2 regions of the Bilifractor sp. LCP21S3_F8 genome follow, and region 2 is predicted to be linked to the other one. Evidence: riboswitches for the same ligand, from Rfam matches in the RefSeq annotation. Region 2 holds a riboswitch; the other holds the start of a gene.
What was found. A riboswitch is a leader RNA that binds a small molecule or an ion and turns the genes downstream of it on or off. The one in region 2 is predicted to bind thiamine pyrophosphate.

Region 1 (4,239 bases), on a different contig from region 2:
AAATACAGCAGGATCCTTTGTCTCAAAGGACTGATGATATCCCACCAGGCACAGACTGAACGGCGCCGCACAGATCGCCGTCAGAGGCGCAAGCAGCTTCTCCGCAGGGAGCTTACGATAACGGACCGCCATCAGGATCATCAATACCGACGTCGCTGCCAGACCGTAAACCGTCAGCACTCTGCCGAGCGCCTGCATCCCGAAAGCAGGGCTCGTCGCCGCAGCCGCCACAATGCCCACATAGACCAGAAACCATGTCATGTATACTTTTTTCAGCTGAAAACAACGCACAAAGGACGCTGTAAACCACACGATCAGCACCGCGTGAAGCACCAGCGCCGCCCACCAGACTGACACACCAGCCGGAACGCTGACACTCTTCAGACTGACCGCGAGGAACATCAGTCCCATGGAAAAAGTCCCCGCAGCGCCGGCTATGGCAGGATTCTTCATATCCCGGCGCAAATCTTCCGGATACAGAAGAGCCTTCAGAACCAGCAGCACCAGAAGCGCCACGGATACCAGCTCCATGAGAATCCACACAAGATTCGAATAGCTCTTCAGAAAATTCCCAAATGCCGCAAAACCCAGCATCACTCCTGCTATCGGAACCGGCACTCTCCTGATCATGCTCTTCATGCGTCCCTTCCTCCAGAAAAAATACACCTGCCGCTCATTATGTTACGAAACCACAGCCGGAGCTTCTCCTAATGCCAGCCCACAGCCGCAGTTCCTCATAACGCCACTTCACTGCCGCAGTTCCTCATAATACCGGCTCTCAGCCACGTTTTTGCATTACATTTCTGCATTTATTATATTTCCTATCAACTAAATATGATTTTGAATTATACAGGAACATTCCGGCAATATCAACGAAAAAGAAAGCTCATTCGTGTTGCTCATTCCTGCTGCCTTCGAAACGAGATAAAACACGCTGCGCGAGTTTTATCTCGCTATCGCGACGCTCGCCGCACACGAATACTTCGCATTCGGCTGCGGCTCACTATTCGCGTAAATCACGGCCAGTCTCTTACACACGCTTCGCGTGTAACGATCCTGTCTGCGTTTTTGAGGAGCTGATGCGATACCTGGCCATATGTTCAGAATCTTCAAGCGAACAAGGAAGGCCGCCACGCAACAGTTTGCGCAGCGGCCTTCTTCTACATATCTTCCGTATCGTATTATATATTTTCAGTATTCTATATCTGCCATATTTTATATCTGCAGTATTCCATATCTGCCGTATCCCACTATCTGGTTCCCCAGACGTTTACAATCACACACCCGATGATAATCAGCACGATTCCAAAGACGCCGACACCGGTCAGCTTCTGACGGAACAGCAGATAGCCGATGACATTTGTGGCGATCAGTCCCACTCCGCACCAGATTGCGTAGGCGACGCCCACGTTCATACGATCCATGACGTGAGAAAAGGTGTAGTAACACACACAATAACACGCGATACAGATAATTGACGGTAACGGCCGGGTAAAGTGATGCGTATACTTCAGGAGCGACGTTGCCGCCACCTCCGAAGCGATCAGTACTGTCAGCAGAAAAACAGTCATTTTGATTCCTCCTGCATGTTCACTTACACGGATGCTGTCTCATACTGCGACCGACCGGGAATTCCTGCGCTGCATCATCCACGGACATTCCGGCCTTCAGCGTCTCATACTGCGACCGTCCGGAAATTCCCACACACGCACCGTCTCAATGCCTCGCCCGTGCCTTATGCCACGCTCTGTCTCGAATTACCTCCCGCAAGCGCCATCCCTCTGACCCTTATCATCGCCTTATTCACGGCCGGTATGAGAAGCAGCACAATGGTGAGGCCGCACTCCACGAAGATGTAGATCGCATTGTAGGCAAGGGAGTATCCGATCGCCGACATTCCGTATTCATTGCCATAGCTTCCAAAGAAAATGTAGCCTGAAAGAACCGCGAAGAAATACCTGCCGACAACTCCAAGCAGATAGCCCTTGATCAGTCCGTGCTTCGCCCCGGAAAACACACCGGAGAGCCCGAGAGCCGTAAACGCAAACACATAATCCACCAGCATCTGCGGCAGAGAAATAATATAGGGATCAACGATCAGCTGGAGAAGACCGTAGGCAAGACCTGCAAACAGCCCTGTCCCAAGGCCGTACCAATATCCCACAAGCGATATCAGCAGCATGGAAAAGAAGGTTATGCTGCCGCCCATCGGCAGATGAAACAGCTTGATCATGGATGCGACCGTCGCAAGCGCGATTGCCATCGCCGAGAACACAAGCTTTCTCGTACCGAGTACACCCTTCTGGTCCGGTTTCCGGATCAGGCAGACCAGAAGCAGTGCCAGAATGATCACGGCAATCACCGCAATGTAGCCGACCTGCGTCAGCTGGTATACTCCGTCACTTCCAAGAGTAGCAAATACAGACATAATATAATCCTCCTCACAGTTGTCTGCGGGAGGATTTCACTTTTCAAAGCTACGGAACTCTCAGAAACATTCATTTCTTTGATCACACAGCCTGCATTCAGACTCAGCTTCCCTACGCCGGCATTAACCGGATCAGGTCATCAGGGTCAGCCGCATGCACGGCACTCTCAGCTTCCGCTCCCCCAGCAGTTTTTCTTTGTATTTACAGTATAGCAGATAAAGCAAAACCGTCAATTCATTTTCCTGCTGATTCAGTGACCCGCGAAGTGTTCCTTCGCGAATTCCATATCCTGCACCAGCTCCGCAGCCCCAAGATAATTGCCCTTCCGGTCTCTTACGGCAAGATAGTTCACCAGCATGGTTCTTCCGTTTTTCTCCATCCATACCGGTACACTGTCCCTGCTTCCGTCCCGGAAGCTGTCCAGAATACTGCGGACCATGGGCTCTACCTTTGGCGGATGGCAGGAAAAGACCTCCCGGTCAATGGCCATTCCCGCACGCTTGAAGACCTTCGGTCCCTCATTGAAGTAGCGGTTGATGTTGTCCGCATCAATAAAACTGATCTCCATCGGTATGGTGTTCAGCAGTGCTGTAAGCTGCGGAACCGTCATATGTCCGCCCGGCATCACAACCTCGCCCTGGGAGAGGCCAGGCTTTTCTGCCTTTTTCTCTGCGTTCAGAGCCTGCTCCGCTTCTTCCCAGTCCGTAAAGGACTGACCGAGGATCTCCGTATAATCTCCGGAGTCCCGGTACACCGAATACCAGTCTTCCGCCGTGAAATTCACCGCGCAGATCGGGAAGAGAATATTATTTTCTTTGTAAATCATTTCCTCCGCCCGGTCAAGCACCGCCGACAGCCGGCCGTACCAGTCGTCGTCGTGATCTTCATCCTTTGAAAGCGCACTGATCTCGTCGCGGATCTCATCATCCACGGTCCACATGACATCTGACGGGCCGGAGATATCATAACGCACCTTCAGATGCGGATAGAGCAGATCTCCTTTCTTCGCGTAGTGAACTGCAATCTCGCGAAGCTGTGACATAAGCCTGTCGTCCGCACTCTTTCCGGCGACAGCCTCACGCGCACGGAGAAGAAGCGTCTCGATTGCCTGATTCTCCCTCTCAAAGAGATTCAGCGGATGGCCCGGAACCGACGCGAGCGAAGCCGCCAGCTCTTTGCGGTCGCCCGGATCCGCAGCTGCCGTTGAGGTCATCTCCGCTATACGAGAGAAGTCTGCTGTCCTCTGCTCAGCGACAGAAGCACCGGCTCTCTTCTTCTCTACAGCAGAGGAAACTCCTGTCGCCCCTGCTGCAACAGAGGAATCTCCGGCCTTCCCTGCTGCAACAGAGGAGTCTCCGATCTTCTTCATAAGAGAATCCTCTACCGCCTTCTCCGCATTGGCGATCTTCTCTTCTCTTGTCGCACCGTGGAAAAGCGCGGAATGTACATCGCAGAGCTTCTGCACCTCCTCAAGAGGAGTCCCGGATTTCAGAAGATCCTGCTCCGCTCTCATGATTTCGGAGGCATCAACATCACGGAAATTTTTCACAAAATCGGCTCTTACTGCTTCAAGGTCCTCACCGCTGCCGAGTCTTCTCAGGTAGCTCTTGAGAAGTTCGTTGCGCTCCTCAGTCATGCCGCCTTCTGTCTGCGCCGCCGCCCGGCTCACACTGCCGCCTTCTGCCTGCGCCGCCTCCCGGCTCACACTGCCACCATCTGCCTGCGCCGCCTCCCGGCTCACACTGTCACCGGCTGCCTGTGCGTCCTTTGCTTCCTCCCAGGGCATTTTCAGCTCCGGCATTTCTCCCTC
Region 2 (4,239 bases):
TGTGCTTCGAAAACGCAGACAAACCGCAGCTTATACATTTTGTGGCAAGATTATCGTATGACCGTTTACCACATGCCTGCGAAGCTGCCATTACCGCCCGGATTCTGTCCCGCGAACGGATTTTTCTCGATCTTGATGGCATCGTACAGCGCGGCGCTCGTCTGCGCCATATAGGGATCTACATAGAAAATACCGACCAGCCCGAAGGTAATGCTCGAAAGAATCACCCACAGAAGAAACGAAAGGTCCAGCACAAATGCCTTCCATTTATTTCCATACATCATGTTTCTGCTGATCTGGAACGCTTCCTCCATCGGCATGTCCGGATATTCAGCCAGAAGATACGGGATCATCCGGTATTCATACCCTTTCACGATTCCCGGAATCACGAAAAGCAATGACCAGAGGAAGGTATAGAGATCACGGAAGAACATCACCTTTACCACGTTCTTGTAGGAGTGATCAAATCCGTACATGATTTCGCGAAGCTCCGCTTTCTGGTGAAGATTCGTATAAAAGAATCTCCGCACCCCGACTTCCAGCGGATTCAGCAGAAATACATCGGCCACAATCGCGATAACGGCGATCACCAGTGTCACCAAAAAGATGATTCCGGCAGCCATCAGCCACACACCAAACATCCCGCCGGGAATGCCGCCCGGTCCCGCATGAAATCCGAAAATATCCGTGTCTCTGCCGGAAACGATATCATAATTCAAAATTACGTTGCAAAATCCGGATAACGCTCCTCCGCCTGATCTGCTGTAAGATCCTCCGATCGCCAGCGAAAGAAGAAGTCCGGCAAGAACAGCTTTCCAGTAATTGCCCCTGAATACCTCTTTTGACCGGTTTTTTAATCCGATCCTAGTCCACATACTGCTCCTCCTTTTCTGTGCTGCGGCAAATATTGCAGTATATTCCAACATCCGCGGCAGCCCTGTGGCAGCTTCCGCCTCGCGGCGAAATCTGTAACCATGATTCTCAACCTTAAGTATACAGAATCCAGTGCCGGTAGGAAAGCATTTTCTTTTTTATTTATGCGACAGAAAAAAACAGGGATTTCACAGAACCTCTGTCCGGTGCTGCCGGCTGCTGACCTTAAGTCAGCCCCAGGATAACGGCAGGCTTGTGAAATCCCCGCATAATATCCTCTGATCAGAGGATATCGATATATTAGAGAATATCGATATATTCTCCCGCCAGCGCTTTATTCATGCTCCGCACCGCGCAGAACTTTCCGCACATGGAGCAGGTGTCACTGTGATCATCCTCTGGCGCCCGGCTGTCCCGAATGGACTTCGCAGTATTCGGATCAAGCGCCTCCTTGAACTGAGCATCCCAGTCAAGCTTCCGCCTTGCATCCGCCATCCGATCGTCCTGTTCCCGCGCACCCGGAATGCCCTTGGCGATATCTGCCGCGTGAGCCGCGATCCGGCTCGCTATTATTCCCTGACGTACATCGTCTATGTTCGGAAGCGCAAGATGCTCCGCCGGTGTCACATAACAGAGAAAAGCAGCGCCGCTCATCGCCGCAATCGCCCCGCCGATCGCAGCTGTGATGTGGTCGTAGCCTGGCGCGATATCTGTTACCAGAGGTCCGAGTACGTAGAAGGGCGCTCCCTTGCAGATGGTCTGCTGAACCTTCATGTTTGCGGCGATCTGATCCATCGGCACATGGCCTGGTCCTTCCACCATGACCTGGACATCCCGGTCCCACGCCCTCTGCGTCAACTCACCAAGCCTGAGCAGCTCGCCAATCTGACAGCTGTCCGTCGCGTCCGCAAGGCATCCCGGCCGGCAGGCATCACCGAGGCTGATGGTCACATCATGCTCCCGGCAGATCTCCAGAATCTCATCATAATATTCGTAGAAGGGATTTTCGTTGCCGGTCATCGCCATCCACGCGAATACCAGACTTCCTCCTCGGCTGACTATGTTCATTTTCCTCCTGCCGGCCTTGATTTCCTCAATCGTCTTTCTGGTGATCCCACAGTGCAGCGTCACGAAGTCCACACCGTCCTCTGCGTGCAGACGCACGACATCCACAAAATCCTTTGCACAGAGGGTCGCAAGATCCCTCTGATAATGAATCACGGAATCATAAATCGGAACCGTGCCGATCATCGCCGGACATTCACTGGTCAACTTTCTGCGGAACGGCTGGGTGTTGCCATGACTGGAAAGATCCATGATTGCTTCAGCGCCGAGATCGACGGCACTGAGAACCTTCTTCATCTCCACATCATAATCCTTCACATCACGGCTGATACCGAGATTTACATTAATTTTCGTCTTCAGCATACTGCCGATGCCGTTCGGATCAAGCCCCTTGTGCGCCGGATTCGCTGGGATAACCACCTTTCCCTCTGCTACCCAGTTCCGGATTTCCTCCTCCGTTCTTCTCTCTTTCCCTGCCACAGCCTTCATCTCCGGAGTGACGATCCCTTTTCTCGCCGCCTCCATCTGCGTATGATACTCTCTCATCTGTAACCTTGTCCTTCCTTTCGAATTCTCTAAAATAGAATAAAGTCACTGGCGCTTTTCGCGTGTGACGCTCCTGTCTGCGGTTTCGAAGAGCTGTTCTGGTATAATACTATATAAACTGCGGATTTCTCCGTGCTTCGTGGTTTCGAAGAGCTTATACACAAAAAAAGACGATACCCAAATGGATACCGCCTAACAGACTACATAAAAAACACCAGTGCTCGCACTTCCCTACGTTGGCATTATCCAAATCAGGTTCTCGGGTCGTATCTCATGTGATACCTCTCAGCCTTCCGGCTCCCCATGTTTTTCTATTCTATTGTTCTGTGCCGGCCCGGATGTTTCCCTGAAGCCAGGAGCAATGAGCCTCACAATGGGTTCATGATAACACATTCCCTTATTTTCATCAAGCGTACTTTTGCGCGGAAAATCAACCATTTTCAAAATTCTTTTTGATAGCCGATCTGGATTAACGACTTCCGGCACTTAGTCATACATATGCCTGTTATCTCTATTGACAACACTCAAAATCGCTAAAGGCGCATTTCATTCAGGCATTTTTCCTCAATGCAAAGTGGGGATAACCGAGAATTTTCTCCCGGTAATAACCGGTCATTGAATACACGACTTCGCGGTTCTCCACGATGCTCTTCCCCAGAACACGAAGTACAAGTCCATAACGATCAAGCAGAGACAATCCGAACCGGACCTCCTCGGAACCGGTGAATTTCTGATTCAGAAAATTTCTCAGTTCCTCCAGCATAGCCTCGTCGACACCTTCATCAATGATGACAGCGGAATTGTAGTTCATGGATCCCTCAAAGCATCCGATTTCATGCATATGATCCTCTTCCGGGTTGACGAGCAGAAAGTCATGGAACAGAAGCCGACCATCCATCCGGATATCGGTCTTCAGCCCGATATCCCGGTACTGGAATGGTTCCTCGTCCTCCGACCACCCGGCAGTCAGACCGTCGGTCATAATCAGTCTGGATCCCGAAGCCATCTGGATCTCCGTGTTCTGACGAAATCTTGCCCTGGCATATGGAATCGTCTCATCAATATAATACTCCAGGAAGGAATCCTTTCCGATCTTCACCCGATTGTTCTGACTCGTCAGTCTTCCCCCGTCGCACTTGTAGATATAGTTCGGGGTCTGTGTCGTCACAATCGCATGACACTGTTCCTCAAGCGAAACCTTCTGAAGGTACGTCTCCCCCTCGGTAAAACCGCCGCCGGTGCTGATCAGAAAGTAATAGGGAACGTCGCCTGCAGCCGGAATATTCCCGGAAATCCTGGAATTTCCCCTGCGATAGGTCGACTGTGCCACAGTTCTCCCATTTCGGTTTGTAAATCCGAGGCGGATTTCTCCGTCAAATTGACTTTTCATTCAAGGTCCTCCAGAAGACAATCCTTCTTCAGCCACCGCACAACATCCTCGAGACCTTCGTCCGTTTTCAGATTCGTAAACACAAAGGTACCGTCTCCGCGAAACTTTCGGGACGTCTCCCGCATGTTCTCCAGATTTGCTCCGACATAGGGCGCGAGATCGATCTTGTTGATGATAAACAAATCCGACTTGATCATTCCCTGTCCTGCCTTTGCCGGGATTTTCTCGCCCTCCGCGCAGTCAATGATGTAAATGGAAAAATCTACCAGCTCGGGGCTGAAGGTTGCCGCGAGGTTATCGCCTCCGCTCTCAATGAACATCAGATCGAGGGTGTGGTTGAAACGCTTCTCCAGCTTCTCCACCGC

Region 1: linked by a shared signal. The riboswitch ahead of ACTQ3A_RS09090 (energy-coupled thiamine transporter ThiT) and the one ahead of thiC (phosphomethylpyrimidine synthase ThiC) in region 2 are both predicted to bind thiamine pyrophosphate.

The regions. Positions count from the first base shown of each region.
Region 1 is NZ_JBQKIK010000017.1:62,097-66,335, reverse strand. Features, by position in the region: gene ACTQ3A_RS09100 (TDT family transporter) at 1-639, opposite strand, end outside; gene ACTQ3A_RS09095 (DMT family transporter) at 1,251-1,571, opposite strand; gene ACTQ3A_RS09090 (energy-coupled thiamine transporter ThiT) at 1,736-2,428, opposite strand; TPP riboswitch at 2,521-2,622, opposite strand; gene ACTQ3A_RS09085 (DUF438 domain-containing protein) at 2,680-4,239, opposite strand, start outside.
Region 2 is NZ_JBQKIK010000004.1:55,614-59,852, reverse strand. Features, by position in the region: gene ACTQ3A_RS03240 (DUF975 family protein) at 66-875, opposite strand; gene thiC (phosphomethylpyrimidine synthase ThiC) at 1,174-2,484, opposite strand; TPP riboswitch at 2,696-2,798, opposite strand; gene ACTQ3A_RS03230 (urease accessory protein UreD) at 3,035-3,874, opposite strand; gene ureG (urease accessory protein UreG) at 3,871-4,239, opposite strand, start outside.